Regions from separate parts of the Dysosmobacter acutus genome, predicted to be linked through region 3. Evidence: predicted binding sites of a transcription regulator. Region 3 holds the regulator's gene; each other region holds the start of a gene.
What was found. Region 3 encodes Rex, which represses fermentation and respiration genes when NADH is low (regulators of the CRP and FNR family bind a similar motif). Its sites were predicted from a motif close to ATTGTTAANNNNTTAACAAT; they were not measured.

Region 1 (5,038 bases), 710 kb from region 3:
TGGCGCCGGTTTTGGGTGTGCAGCTGCCCCAGCGGGTGCGCATGTCCCGTATTATCCACTGCCGCGCCTGAAGTCCGGTGGCTTCCTCGCCCCGGGCGATGGCATCGGGAAGGGCGGACTGAAGCTCCCGGCGGTACCACTGATCCAGCAGGGCCAGCCGCTGGGAAGCCGTGCTGCCCGGGGGGACAGTCATCCGGATTTCCCGGCGCTGACAAAGGGATACACCGGGAGAGGGGCCCTCATCCACACGCAGAGGAAGCATCTCGCCCCAGAGAAAAAACCGCTCTCCGGAGCAGCCGGCGCAGGGCGGCCGCGGCGGCCGCGCGGACCGCTGCTTTTCAATCCAGTCCCGGCGGGCGCGGACAAAGGCGGCCACCGCTTGGTCGCTGACGGAGCAGGGAGCGGTGACATACAGCGCCCCGCCGGCAGAGGGGAGGCGCAGGTACATATTTCGAATGGGCTTGCGGTGAATCAGCACCGACTCACCGTCCACCGTGATCTGCTGCACGCAATGTCCTCCTGCTTTACAGATTGCCTCCCGTGCCCCGGAGCCGGGAGTATGTGTCCAGTATACCACGGTTTCGCCAAAATGGAAGGTCCGCCTCAATAGCGGACCTTCGAATCACAAGCAGCACACTCAAACATCAAAGCGCGCGCCCGGCGCGGGGACAAAACAGCCCGGACAGGTCGGCGCCCTCTATCTCCAGCAGCTTCTTTTTAACCGGGATGCCTCCGGCGTAGCCTGTCAAGCTGCCATCCGCGCCCACCACCCGGTGGCAGGGGACGATAATCGAGATCGGATTGTGCCCAACAGCGCCGCCCACCGCCTGAGCGGACATGGTTTCCCGGTGCAGCCTTGCTGCCGCCCGGCGGGCGATCTCCCCATAGGTGACCACCTGGCCGTAGGGAATCTCCCGGAGAAGCTCCCAGATCAGCTGGCGGAACGGACTGCCGGCGGGGCGCAGCGGGAGCTCATGACAGCTGGGCCGCTGGCCGGCAAAGTATCTGTCCAGCCACTCCTTTGCGGCATTCAGAACCGGCAGGTCATCGGCCGGAACCAGCTCTTCGGTCAGGGAGCCCCCATAATACTTCTGCCCCTCCAGCCAAAGACCTGCCAAGTGGCTACCGTCGCACGCAAGGGTGAGCGTCCCCACAGGGGATGGGTATGTAGTGGAATGGTACATGGCAACCTCCCTGATCTGCCGCGCCTGCTGCGGTGGGCTGCGTCACGGGAGCTTTCCCGGTGCGCGGGCGCGTTCGTATTAAAGCTTCTTTGCGTATTATAGCAAGTTTTCCCGAAGTTGTCCCGCTGATTTCGACGGTTTTTGAAAAAAGGCGGCAAAAAACGGCAGCGGATCAGGTGTCCCGTCCGTTGCCGCTTTTCATTTTTGTCTGCCGGGAGGTCCGCCCGAAAATCAAGGGCAGCCGCGGAGGAATCAGATGTCGGATACCCGGGTGCGCCAGGCAACTTCCAGATCCAAATCCTTTTTCAGCTTTTCGTTTTCCGCCACCAGTTCGTCATAGTGGCGGCTCTGGACGTAGTATTTGACAAAGCCGAAGGTAGCCTCCTGGAACTCCTCATTCGAGTATTCGGGAAGCAGGGAGCCGTTGATCCGTCTGAGCCCCTGGACGGAGATGGTCACGAGGCGGCGGTGCTTTTCCGAAAGCTGGATGATCTTCAGCGTCTCGGGGATCTCAAGCTTCAAATCATAGATTGCGTTCACCATTTCCAAAAGCCGGCGCTGCTCGGGCTTTGCCGAGACGACCACGCCGTACTTTGTAAACAGGTCCTTCAAATAATCAGCGGAAACCGTCTCCCGGGTGATGGTTCCTTTGCCGATTCCGGAAAACATGGTGTCGGACAGAGAAAAGCCGACATATACCTCGTTGCCTGTCTGAGGATAGCCCATGATCATTACCTCCCGATATTTTCAAAATTACTAAGGCGGGGCTTTGCTATGCATTTATTATAGCATGACTTGCGCAAATTTCAACAGTCGTTTGCGTAAATTTACACGAAACATTTTTGCGCGTCTCATATCGCTGTGGAAATAACGACTGCCGCATTGGTACTTTATGCGGCGGGGAGGTCCGCAAATCACCCTGCGGGCGTTTTTTCCGGATCAATGGGATGCCCAGGCATAAACGGCGCCCCATGGAAGGCGTCCCGCTACTCTTCTACAGTAAATACTTCCTCAATGGATGCGTGAAACACTTTTGCGATATTCCATGCCAGGACCAATGAGGGATTGTACCTGCCTTTTTCAAGGTTTCCAATGGTTTCTCTGCGCACGCCCACCCGTTTGGCTAAATCCTCCTGGCTCATGTCATATCTTGCCCGATACTCTTTTATACGATTTTTAATCATCATTTGCCCCCTTTTGTTCTTTCCACTCCAATGCAAGCAGAGCAGCGGTAAACGCAAGGATTGCAGCCGCATAGCTCAGCCCAAAAGCGGTTGGGACGGCTTTGACGGCACCGAAAAGAAATGAACAGGCAAACATAAACGGGACAAGAGAAATCATTTCCGCCATGAATGCAAATGTGGCGGCTTTTTGAACATTGAGCCGAAAAAACTCATCAGGGATGACCCAGAAATAGCGAAGATAATAGGCAAACCCCAAAAATCCATAGAGCCCTTCATTTTCCGTTGTCCACCCCAAAACGGCTATCAATGCCAAAAGAGATAAAAAGCCCAGATAATTCAGTCCATGTCTCATAAAACAGCCCTCCAAATAATGTGATATATTTCACTCTTTATGATAAATATTTACCACAATTATTTTCGGAAGTCAAGCGTTTTGTGTCTTAGGCGCGCCCGCCCTGCGGAGTGAAATTTCAACCGTCCGGGAACCGGCAGGCTTTTACCATCGCGGAGCAATAAGAAAACGCCCCGCAGCTATATAAGCTGCGGGGCGTTGGTGCCGGTGGCCGGACTCGAACCGGCACGCTGTCGCCAGCGGTGGATTTTGAGTCCACTACGTCTACCAATTCCATCACACCGGCAGATGAACGGTGTTATTATACCTGAAAGAAACCACAAATTCAAGAGGAACTTTTGAAAAGATGAGCCTGTGCCGCAAGGGGAATCTCCACAAAAATGAACAAATGAAAAACTCCTTTGAAAAACAGCAAAAAAGCTACACAAACAAGAAGCAATGTGCTATCATATACAAGTTAAAATATGTCCTGAAAAGGAAAGGGGATTGCCAGTGGGCCGTATGATGAAAAAATGCTGGATGGCTGCCATTTTGCTGGCAGTCACCTTCTGTTTGTCGGGGTGTTTGTTCAACGCCTCGGTGGAGGAGCTTTACAGCCTGCCCCAGCTTCCTCCGGAGTACACGGCGCTGAGAGAGCGCATTGACGCCATCATGGCCGGGGGCGGGGAGTACGCCGCGCCCCAGTCGGGCAGCAACATCCAGCCCGTACAGATGGTGGATCTGGACGGGGACGGGGAAGAGGAGGCGCTGGCCTTCATGCGCAGGAGCGCGGACGAGCGGCCGTTAAAGATCTACATCTTCCGGTCCGTGGGCGACTCCTATGAGGAGGCGGCGGTGATTGAAGGCAGCGGCAGCGCCATTTACAGCATCTCCTATACCGATATGAACCAGGACGGCATGCAGGAGCTGATCGTGGGGTGGCGCGTCAGCACGGAGCTTCAGGCGCTGACGGTTTATTCCTTGAAGGATTTCCAGCCTGTGGAGCTGCTGCGCAACACCTATTCCCGCTACGCGGTGCGGGATCTCAATCAGGATGGGATGCAGGAGCTGGTGATGATCCGCTCCGACGACCAGGGAAACACGGTGGCGGACTACTATGTCTGGAACGATCAGACGCTGGTTCAGCGCCCGTCCGCCAACATCTCCGTCTCCATCGCCGAGCTCTCCTCGGGCCGCGTCCGCTCCGGCATGCTGGAAGGCGGCGTCCCGGCCCTGTTTGTCACCGGGGTGGAGGACTCCCTGTTCCAGGTCACGGATATCCTGGCGGTGAAAAACGACGAACTGGTGAACATCACCATGAACAATGCTACCGGCGTGTCCACTGAGATTTTCCGCTACCAGCCCCTGTTTCCCACGGACATCGACGGAGACGGGCTGACGGAGGTCCCGGCGCCCTTTGACCTTGCCGGCTGGGGCAGCACCGACGCATGCTACTCCATCAACTGGAGAAGGTACGACATCAACGGATCGCCCACGCTGGCCATCAGCACCTACCACGACGCGGCGGACGGGTGGTACCTCATTCTGCCCGAGGAGTGGAAAAAGCGGGTGACGGTCTCGCGGGACGACAGCGATCCGGATGAGGTCGCCGTGACCTTTGCCATCCAGGGCAGCGATACGGAGCTCTATCAGGAATTCCTGAAGATATATGCCATCAGCGGTAGCAGCCCGGAGTACAGGATTACCCAGGGCAGCCGTTTTCTGCTCAGCCGTCAGGCGGAGACCATTTTCGCGGGGGAGCTGCTGGACGCCAACGAAAGCTGGGAGTTCGGCATCACGGAGGACGAACTGCGTAGCAGCTTCAAACTGATTGTCACCGAATGGGCGTCGGGAGACGATTGATGAAAGGGAGGCAGCCATGAAAAAAGTATTGGTTTTGGAAGATGAGTCCAGCATCCGCAGCTTTATCGTCATCAACCTGCGCCGTGCCGGATATGAAGTGGTGGAGGCGGAGAGCGGCGAGGAGGCGCTGGAGCGTCTGAAGGACAACCCGGATACCAGGGTCGCGCTGCTGGATATCATGCTCCCCGGCATCGACGGGTTTGAAGTGTGCCGCAGGATCCGTGCAACCAACACAAAAATCGGCATCATCATGCTCACCGCCCGCTCTCAGGAGATGGATAAGGTGACGGGCCTGATGACCGGCGCCGACGACTATGTGACCAAGCCCTTCTCCCCTGCGGAGCTCACCGCCCGGGTGGACGCCCTGTTCCGCCGGGCCGGCGGCGGGGCGGACGAGCAAAGCGGTGAAATCCGGCAGGAGCCGTTTCTGCTCAATACCCGCAACCGCACGCTGGAGAAAAGCGGGGAGCGGATCA
Region 2 (5,038 bases), 360 kb from region 3:
CACCACAACGCCCTCTTGCGCCACTTTGATGGTGTCCTTTACCGCCACGGCAGGGGCGGCGGCGGCAGTAGCGGCAGCTTTACGCACCACCTCGGCGATCAGCTCCGGCGTCACCAGCGGCCGGTCTCCGTCCTGAACGGCAATCAGCCCGGCTCGGGAATCCGCCTCTATCGCTGCCAGATAAACGGACTCCTCCCTGCTCTCTCCGCCCCGCACCACTTTGACCGGTTTGGATATCCCAAAAGTCTTGCAGAGGTCGGAAATGGTCAGGATGTCCTCCTCCCGGGCAGCAATGAGGATTTCATCCACAAGCGACACCTGGTCGACGGCCAAAAGGGTCCTGGCCAGCACCGGGATCCCGTCTATGGGCATAAACAGCTTGTTGCCGCCGCCCATTCGAGAAGAGGCGCCGGCAGCGGCAACAATCATGGTGCAGAAGGGGCGCTGGGCGTCCCGGAATTTTTTGAAAAACGATTTCATCACTATGGCTCCTCAGTCGTCATCGCCTGGTTGATTCGGTCCTCTACCTCCTGGTAGCCGCACCCTTCGGTCAACACGATCTCCGAAATCAGAATCTGCTTGGCGCTGTGCAACATCTTCCGTTCGCCGGTAGAGAGCCGGTGGACGCTCTCCCGCTGCATCAGTCCCTTGATCACCCTGGCCACCTCATAGAGGTCGCCGGACTTCAGGCGTTCCATATTCTCCCGATACCGGTGGTTCCAGTTGGAGGGCTCCTTCACTTCCAGGGCGGGAATGGCACGCAAAAGCGCCTCCGCCTCGGCCCGTCCCACAACGGCGCGGATTCCAATGGCGGGGCTGTTGGAGACAGGGATTTTCAGGAGCAGCCCGCCCACAGGCATCTCAAAGACATAGTACTCCCGGCTCGTCCCGTTGATCCGTTCGTGCACAATGTCGCTGATGACACCGGCTCCGTGCATGGGGTGAACCACATAATCCCCTACGCAAAACATATATGCGCTCCTTCCTTGCCCCATTCCCTCCATTTTACACTTCTATCTCACATTATACAGGCAATTTCCGCCCTTTACAATAGAATTCCTCTTTTTTTCCATCAAATAAGGGAAGGCGGTCTTTCCGCCTTCCCTTATTTTGGAGCAATCAGCGCTTGTTGCTTGCACGCCAGATGCGCATGGCTTCGGCCTGGGCAATCAGCTCATCCCGGAAATCCGGGTGCGCGATGCTGATGATGGCTTCTGCCCGCTCCCAGGTGGACAGGCCCTTCAGGCAGACCTTGCCGTACTCCGTCACCAGATAGTGGACATTGGTCCGGGTATCCGTGACAATGGAGCCGATGGAGAGGGTGGGACGGATGCGGGAGACCAGCTTGCCCGTCTTCTTGTCTGTAAAGGTGGAGGAGCAGCAGATGAAGCTCTTGCCGCCCTTGGAGAGGTAGGCACCCAGGACAAAGTCCAGCTGTCCGCCCGCTCCGCTGATGTGCTTGACTCCGGCAGACTCCGCGTTGATCTGGCCGAAGAGGTCCACATCCACCGCGTTGTTGATGGAGATGAAGTTATCCAGCTCGGAGATGGAGCGGATGTCGTTGGTGTAGCTGACCGGCGCGCTCATCAGCTCAGGGTTTTCATGAAGGTAGTCGTAGAGCTTCTGGGTTCCGGCGCCGAAGCCGTAGGTCTGGCGGCCTCTGTCGATGTTCTTCCTGGAGCCGTTGATCTTGCCGGCTTTGGCAATATCCACAAAGGCATCCACATACATCTCCGTATGTACGCCCAGGTCCTTCAGGTCGGACTCCGCGATCATGCTGCCCACTGTGTTGGGCATGCCGCCGATTCCCAGCTGGAGACAGGCACCGTTGGGAATCTCCTCCACGATCAGCTTGGCCACGGCAGCGTCCACCTCCGTGGGGACTCCTCCGCCAGACAGGATGCCCATGGGATCGTTGTTGCCCTCCACGATCATGTCCACGTCGCTGATGTGGACGCACTCCTCCATTCCGCCGCAGCAGCGGGGCATGTTCTGATTGACTTCCACAATCACCACTTTGGAGGTCTCACAGACTGCCTTCATGTGGGAGGCGTTGGGGCCGAAATTAAAGTACCCGTGCTCATCCATCGGCGCAACCTGGAACATGGCCACGTCATCATGGACGATGTGCTCCCGGTAATACCGGGGCAGCTCGGAGTAACGGATGGGGGCGTAGAAAGCGATTCCCTCAGCGATCATCTTGCGCTCAATGCCGCTCATATGCCAGGAGTTCCAGGTAAAGTGCTCCGCCGCGTCGGGCACCTCGGCGATGGCCGGCTTCCACAGGCAGATGCCGCCGCGGACCTTGACGTCTGTCAGCTCCCCGGCGCGCTTTGCCAGCGCCTGGTCCAGCACCCGGGGATGTCCGGTGCACCAGCCGTAGTCCACCCAATCTCCAGATTTGACGACCCGCACCGCCTGATCGGCTGTGGTCAGCTTTTTTGCATATTCTTCCGCATAGCTCATGTGAAACTGCTCCTCCCTGTCTGTTCAATCCCTGATTGGATCAAGGTATTTTCTTCCTTGCCATGATTGATAATATAATAACATAGCCCAATGGGAAATGCAATTCAGAATCGCGCGCATAGAAAAAAGAGGCAGACGAAACTCATCTGCCTCTTTTTGTAACTTGTGTTATTCCGCCTCGTTCTCCTCGTCGTCAGCGGGAACGGACTGGGGCTCCAGCAGGGCGCGGATGGACAGGGAAATCTTCTGCTTCTCCTCATCCACAGCGGTGACCTTGGCATCCACCACCTGGCCCTCGCTCAGCACATCGCCGGGCTTGTCGATGCGGCGGTCGGCGATCTGGGAGATGTGGATCAGGCCGTCCACACCGGGAACCACCTCGGCAAAGGCACCGAAGGTCATCAGCTTGACGATCTTGACGGACGCCACGTCGCCCACCTGATAGGTGTCCATGAACTGCTTCCAGGGATCCAAGGTACGATCCTTGACGCCCAGGGAAATCTTCTTCTTTTCCGCGTCAAAGGAGATGACATAGACCTCCAGGGTGTCGCCGACAGAAACCACCTCCGCAGGGTTCTTGATGCGGCTCCAGCTCAGTTCGGAGATATGGACCATGCCGTCCACGCCGCCGATGTCCACAAAGACGCCGTAAGAGGTCATGGACTTGACGGTGCCGGTATAATGCTTGCCCACCTCGATGGACTCCCACACAGCCGTGGCAGCGGCCTGACGGGCCTCCTGCTGGACGGCGCGGATGGAACCGACCACGCGGCGGCGGGCGCGGTTCACCTCAGTGATGCGCAGCTGCACCTTCTGCTTGAGCAGCGCGGACAGCTCAGCCCCGCGGGGCAGACCGCTCTGGGAAGCGGGAACGAATACGCGGACGCCCTTGACGGAAACCACGATACCGCCCTTGTTCTCCTCGGTGACAACGCCTTCAAGAATCGTCTTCTCCTCCACGGCCTTCTCGATGTTCTCCCACACCTTGACCGTGTCCAGACGCTTTTTGGAGAGCTCGGCATATCCCTCGATGTCATTGACACGCACGATGTACGTCTCGATTTCATCGCCGATATGTACGATGTCCTCGGGCTTGGCATTGGGATCGTCAGACAGTTCGCTCAGCTTGATATAAGCAGCCTGCTTAGCGCCCACGTCCACCTGCACCTCAGTGGGAGTGATGGCCGTGACAATGCCGGTTACCTTCTCTCCTGTATTTAAAGTTTTAAAAGACTGATTCAGCAATTCCTCGAAGGACTCTTCTTTCCCCTCAGCCGCTTTGATTTCTTCACTCATGGTTGCATATACCTCCTTAATGATGCCCGCAGGCGTGGACGCGCCGGCCGTAAGACCCGCAACAGAGCAACCATGGAAAAAATCCGGCGAGAGCTCGTCCGCCTTCTCGACCTGAATGACGGACCGACATCTCTCTTGGCAAATTTCTGTCAGATGCTTGGTGTTGGCACTTTTGCGGTCGCCGACTACCACCATCGCGTCAACCATGGCGGAGATTTCCGCCGCTTCCGACTGACGTCTATGCGTAGCATTGCATATTGTATCAAATATTTTTAAATTTGTACACTGGTTTTTTAAGATTTTCGCGGAAGTTTCAAAAAGTTCACGGATGCACGTGGTTTGAGCAACAACGGTAACCGGTATCCCGCAGGGGCTTTTTTGTCCGGAAATCCACCGTATGACCGCGTCGGAAGTGTCAAAAACCAAAGGCGCGCTGCACCAGCTGGCAATGCCCCGGACCTCAGGATGCTCCGGGTCCCCGATGATAACGGTCTGACGGCCCTCCTGCTCCGCCTGGGCCACCAGATTCTGAATCCGCATCACATTTGGGCAGGTGGCGTTGACGCATCGGACGCCCCGCTGGGCCAGCATGCCCAGAATCTCCTTGGACTCTCCGTGGGAGCGGATCACAGCCACATCGCCGCAGGACAGCTCCTCCGCCCCTTCCGCCCTGCGGACACCCCGGCGTTCCAGCTCCTCCACCACGCTTGCATTGTGGATGATGTCCCCAAGCATCCAACAGCCGCCGCATTCTTCCGCCGTCTGAGCGGCCAGGCGCACCGCGCGCTCCACGCCGTAGCAAAAGCCGGCGGATTCGGCAAGTATCACATTCATTGCGATCTCCCCAAAGCGTAGGACCGGCGCAGCACTTCATCGGCAATGGCCTGGACCTCTTCCGCCGTCCCGTGCCGCCCTGTGTAGGAGGGCTGGTAGGGCTGGCCGATGATGATTCGGCTTCTGCGGAAAATCCGTTTTTTTCCATCCACGAAAACAGGCACCAGGATGGCCCCGGTGCGGATGCCGATCACGGCCACGCCGCCCTTGGCCGGGGCATCACCTTCCCGCTCCACCCGGGTTCCCTCCGGGAAGATCAGCAGATTGTCGCCGCATTTGATGCTCTGTATGGCGGTTTTTACCGCATTCAGATCGGAATTTCCCCGGGCCACGGGAAAGGCTCCCAACTTGGTGATGACCCAGCTGAGCACAGGGATGCGGAACAGCGAGTCCTTTGCCATGATGTGCAGCCGGTAATCGATGGGCAGGGAGACCACCAGCA
Region 3 (5,038 bases):
CCCCATAACGGGACGGCTTCTCTCAATTCCAAAGCGGATTTGCCGCTCCCCCCGGGGAAAATTCCCCGGGGGCCTTCTCCCTTATCTGATTTCAACGCAGTCCTGTAGTCCTTTTCGGTCGGTTATGCGACAGGGGAAAGGGAAAAGTGTCCGGCCACAAGGGCAAGGAACTGGGCATTACGGGGCTTGGCCGGCAGCGGCGCTCCAAAGAGCTCCGTCAAAATCGGCGTTTTCTGGTTCCATATGATGGCAATCGCGGACCGGATGTTCCGTTCCACCGCCTGCCACGTCGTCCCGTAATGCCTGGCCACCTCCGGGTACAGCCACTTTGTCACAAGCGCCAGCCGCTGCGGATTCTCCACCGATAGGTAGATCGCGTAGGAGATCCGGAAAAAACCGGTGTAGTTCGCTGTCAGCCCCATCCGGTACAGCAGATCATATATTTCCGAAAGCAGCTTCTCCCCATCACGCCACGTCTCCACGCTCCCCCTCCTCCTGCAAAAGCTTCCTGAATGCGCGCAGCAGAGACAGCACCCTTTCCTCCGGTATCGTTATCAGAAAAAAGATCACCGAGAGTGCGGAGAAGCTGTACTTGCCATGCTCCTGGTCGATGTACGAGCGGGGTGAGATATGCAGAAGCTCCGCCATGCGCTCCTGGCTGTATCCCATCTCCTTGCGGAAGGCATAGATCGAGTTGCGGAGAAATACCTGAAGCAGTGTTTTGTATTGACGCATCAGCAAAACCTCCCCAATTCGACAGAATATAGGAAAATTTTACCTAATGCCGGGTCACGCCGCTATGAGGTACACCTCAGTCAACAGTCAAATACGTAAACTTTATTCCCCCGCAATACACTGCCAAGGGCCATTTGCTTTTCAAACGCTCTGCCTGAACCGCGCCCGCTCACTTTCTTACAATACTTCTTCATGTTCTTTTCATCCTTTGACATACTACCCCTCTTTTCTTATCCCGCGGTTTCGTTCCTCCGTTTTCAAACAGCGCTCTATCGACATATCCTCTCCCTGCTGCTTGACGGTCAATAGGCGCCCCGTCCCTCTGCGGCCCGGCTCACCATCTCTTCCTCACCTTCCGCATCAAGCAGCCACGCCACGTCCACTTTCAGTATTTCCGCCAGAGTGCGCAGCTCGTAATCCGCTATGATCCGGTCCCCCATCTCCATCCGGCTGATGGTATCCCGCTCAAGGCTGACTCCACGGATCTGAAGCTGTGCCGCCAGCTCCGTCTGCGACAGCTTCAGCGCTCTTCTTGCCTTCCGGACGCGGGACCCCGAGACGTTTTTCATCCCGTGATACGTAAAAATCTTCATGTTTCCTCATCCTTTCTGTGGGAATGTCCTGCATTTTTTTGACATTAACACAGAAAAAACACGAAATTGCGCGAATGCTCTGCAAATACTAAAATATTTTCAAACACAGACCCTCTGAGGTTTTGAAACAGCAGAACCGTATACGATGGTGAAGCGTTTGACAAAAATAGAGGAGAGGTCATCTGTACACTTTTTTTTATATGTACTTCAATAAAAAAACCTGGCCCTTGAAGCCTCCTCTTCAAGGGCCAGGTATGGGTCATCCTGGCAAAATACCCGGTGGACGCAGAGTTCCTCTTTATGAAACTCTGCGTCCACCGGGTATTTCTGATATGGTACGCCCGACTGGATTCGAACCAGCGGCCTTTAGAGTCGGAGTCTAACGCTCTATCCAACTGAGCTACGGGCGCGCATCTTTGTAAAGGATAGCACATAAAACCAAATCTGTAAAGAAAAATTTTTCAAAAAAAGATTGTTAAAAAATTTGACAAACTTGCTCCTTTTGCGATAAACTGAATACGGAAATTTACTTTATTGCAATGTTGTCAATTTGTGCATCTTTTTACCAGACGCAGGTAGGAGTAATCATATGAAAAAGCAGAACATATCCGACGCCGTGATCCGGCGCCTTCCCAGGTATTACAGACATCTGAACGATCTGTGCAACAAAGGTGTCATTCGCATCTCCTCGCATTCCCTGGGTGTGAAGATGGGGATCACTGCCTCTCAGATCCGGCAGGATTTCAGCTGTTTCGGTGAGTTCGGCCAGCAGGGATACGGCTACAATGTGGAGGAATTGCGCTCCGAAATCGGACACATCCTGGGCGTGGACCAGAGCCATCATCTGATTATGATCGGCGTGGGCAACTTAGGTCACGCCCTGCTCCAGAATTTTCGGTTCTCCCAGTGCGGCTTCACCGTGGATGCGGCCTTTGATATTGCGCCCTCCATCATCGGAACGGACATCAACGGCGTACATATTTATCATATGGACGAGTTGGAGGACTATATCCGCGCCCATAAGGTGGACGTGGTCTCCCTCACCGTGCCCAAATCCATTGCCCAGGATTTGGCGGACCGCCTGACAGCCCTTGGTATCCGCGGGTTCTGGAATTTTACCAACTTAGAGCTTGTCTCCTCCAACCCGGAAGTCAAGATCGAGAACATCCACTTTTCCGACAGTTTGCTGACGCTCAGCTACCGGATCGTCAATCCGTAAACGGAAGGAGTCCTATGAACAAAAGAGCACTGGGGCCCATTGCCTTTCTGGCCGCGGCCTGCTGTATTTTGGCAGCACTGGCCAGCGGAGGAGACAGCTCCGATCCGCTGGTCTCCCTCTCCTATCTCAACGGTGCCTTTACCGACAAGGTCAACAGCGCAGTGGATGCCCGGCTGAATGCGTCCGGCCAGACAAGTGCCGACGGAGGCGCCTACGCCGCATCCACACAGGAAATCCGCCTGAAGGAAGGGGACGTGTTGGGCGGCAGCACCGGCACGGACTGCCTGCTGTTAGCCGGCTCTATGAAAGTCACCTTCCCGTCCGGCGCCGTGGTGGACATCACCACCGGCAAAGAGGTTCCCAGCGGCACGGCTCTGACGGCCAACCACAGATATTTGGTGGCGGAGGATACCACGGCTTCCTTTACCGTCACGTCCAAGACCGCGGTGGTGCACTATGAGGGGCCCTGCCGGTTCACCCTCTCCGACTCCGTGGATTACAATGCCATTGCTTCGGCTTTAAAAGCCCTGCATCTATTTAAAGGAAGCTATACCGGCTATGGTTCCGGCTTTGACCTTGAGATGGCGCCTACCCGCATTCAGGCCCTCATCATGTTTATCCGCGTATTGGGCGAGGAAGAGGAGGCCCTTTCCTATACCGGCCCCATTCCCTTCACCGACATCGCCAAGGGCTCTTTGTCGGAGCACTATGTCTCCTATGCCTATTCGAGGGGCTATACCAACGGTTTCACCGCCACGCTTTTTAAGCCGGATCAGGCCATCTCCGCCAATCAGTACATGGAGTTTTTACTGCGCGCCCTGGGATACAGCTCCTCTGCCAACACAGACCTCTCGGCCACAATGGCAACGGCCCGCAGCGCCGGTGTCCTCACCGATGCCGAAGCGGCCATGCTCCAGTCAGACACGTTCCTCCGGGCCCAACTGGTGTATGTCTCCTATTACGCCTTGGATGCCGCTTTGAGCGGCGGCTCCGGAACCTTAGTGCAAAAGCTGATGGACAGCGGCGTCTTTACCTCCGATGAACTTCTCTCCGCCAGAGCCATGATAACCGGCAGCCGAATCTTTTAAACCGCCGTGCACCCTTTTCCCACGGCAGCATACTATGAGTTGAGACCGGTTCACCGGTCAAACATTTCATAGGAGGTTCCCGGTATGTGTAATCAGGGCTTCTTTGGCGGCGGCAACAGCTGCTGCTGGATCATCATTCTGTTGATCATCATTTGCTGCTGCTGTGGCGGCGGCAACAGCTGGGGTGGCTGTGGCTGCGGCTGCAACAGTGGCTGCGGCTGCAACAACGGCTGCGGCTGCAACAACGGTCCCGCCTGCTGCTAAGGGTATTTCACTTTCATAACGGGCTCCCGCGCCTTGCGGCGCGGGAGCTTTGCTGTGTGCTCCGCCGCACCCGGTCCCTGCCGGGCGGCGACAGGCTCCATATTGACAGCCCAACCTGCCGGTGATACGATAAATAGTAACTTTCTGAAACGCACATCAAAATATTCCACAAGATATGGTAAGAGAAATGAGGGCATTCCTGACATGACCATTACAAAAATCCGAAAGCGCGACGGCCGCATGGCAGAGTTTGACCAGGAAAAGATCGCAAGAGCCATTGCCAAGGCCTTTGATGCCACCTATAAGCCGGGCCAGACGGAGGCCGCCCGGCAGCTGGCCGCCGAGGTAACCTCCATCCTGGAGGTGGAGGGGATCGAAGAACCGGAGGTGGAGCACATTCAGGACCTGGTGGAGCGGGTGCTGATGGACAACGGCTATATCCAGACCGCCAAGGCCTATATACTCTACCGCAATGAGCGCAGCCGCGCCCGGGAGATGAACACCCGCCTGATGAAAATATACGAGGACATCACCTATGCCGATGCCATTGACAGCGACATCAAGCGGGAAAATGCCAACATCGACGGCGACACCGCAATGGGCTCCATGCTTAAATACGGCAGCGAGGGCGCCAAGCAGTTCTACCAGATGTTCGTCATGAAGCCGGAGCACGCCAAGGCCCACCGGGAAGGCGACATCCACATCCACGATCTGGATTTTTACACCCTCACCACCACCTGCACCCAGATCGACATCCGCAGATTGTTCTCCGGCGGCTTCTGCACCGGCAGCGGCACACTGCGGGAGCCCAACGACATCTCCTCCTATGCTGCCCTGGCCTGCATCGCCATCCAGTCCAATCAAAACGACCAGCACGGCGGTCAGTCCATCTGCGACTTTGACTACGGCATGGCCATGGGCGTTGCAAAAACCTTTCGGCGCGCCTACCGCCAGAACCTGTGTCGGGCGCTGAGTCTGGAATGTGGTGTGGAGGGCTGCGACGATGCGCTGCGTGAGCTGCAAAATGAGATCAACGAGCAGTCGGGGCTGCGGCCCGCCCTGTCGGACTGCGGCGCCTATCAGCAGGCAGAGCGGCCCGTCCTCATGGAGCGCTTCCACCTTGAAGAGGGCCAGGCTGA

Region 1: KQI82_RS05025 (DUF3796 domain-containing protein) is a predicted target of Rex. The motif match lies at 2,738-2,757, and genes of this name have one in related genera.
Region 2: KQI82_RS10230 (butyryl-CoA:acetate CoA-transferase) is a predicted target of Rex. The motif match lies at 2,532-2,551, and genes of this name have one in related genera.

Annotation. Positions count from the first base shown of each region.
Region 1 is NZ_JAHLQN010000001.1:1,040,122-1,045,159, forward strand. It holds gene KQI82_RS05005 (M48 family metallopeptidase) at 1-508, opposite strand, end outside; gene KQI82_RS05010 (methylated-DNA--[protein]-cysteine S-methyltransferase) at 645-1,184, opposite strand; gene KQI82_RS05015 (hypothetical protein) at 1,437-1,910, opposite strand; gene KQI82_RS05020 (helix-turn-helix transcriptional regulator) at 2,171-2,371, opposite strand; gene KQI82_RS05025 (DUF3796 domain-containing protein) at 2,361-2,720, opposite strand; tRNA gene KQI82_RS05030 (tRNA-Leu) at 2,920-3,006, opposite strand; gene KQI82_RS05035 (FG-GAP repeat domain-containing protein) at 3,222-4,562, shown strand; gene KQI82_RS05040 (response regulator transcription factor) at 4,579-5,038, shown strand, end outside.
Region 2 is NZ_JAHLQN010000001.1:2,111,339-2,116,376, forward strand. It holds gene ispD (2-C-methyl-D-erythritol 4-phosphate cytidylyltransferase) at 1-480, opposite strand, end outside; gene KQI82_RS10225 (CarD family transcriptional regulator) at 483-971, opposite strand; gene KQI82_RS10230 (butyryl-CoA:acetate CoA-transferase) at 1,120-2,466, opposite strand; gene KQI82_RS10235 (bifunctional 4-hydroxy-3-methylbut-2-enyl diphosphate reductase/30S ribosomal protein S1) at 2,635-4,596, opposite strand; gene KQI82_RS10240 (lysophospholipid acyltransferase family protein) at 4,593-5,038, opposite strand, start outside.
Region 3 is NZ_JAHLQN010000001.1:1,747,816-1,752,853, reverse strand. It holds gene KQI82_RS08445 (hypothetical protein) at 1-8, shown strand, start outside; gene KQI82_RS08440 (sporulation initiation factor Spo0A C-terminal domain-containing protein) at 123-482, opposite strand; gene KQI82_RS08435 (helix-turn-helix transcriptional regulator) at 466-735, opposite strand; gene KQI82_RS15770 (hypothetical protein) at 816-950, opposite strand; gene KQI82_RS08430 (helix-turn-helix domain-containing protein) at 1,038-1,328, opposite strand; tRNA gene KQI82_RS08425 (tRNA-Arg) at 1,662-1,738, opposite strand; gene KQI82_RS08420 (redox-sensing transcriptional repressor Rex) at 1,918-2,547, shown strand; gene KQI82_RS08415 (S-layer homology domain-containing protein) at 2,562-3,635, shown strand; gene KQI82_RS08410 (hypothetical protein) at 3,720-3,899, shown strand; gene KQI82_RS08405 (anaerobic ribonucleoside triphosphate reductase) at 4,104-5,038, shown strand, end outside.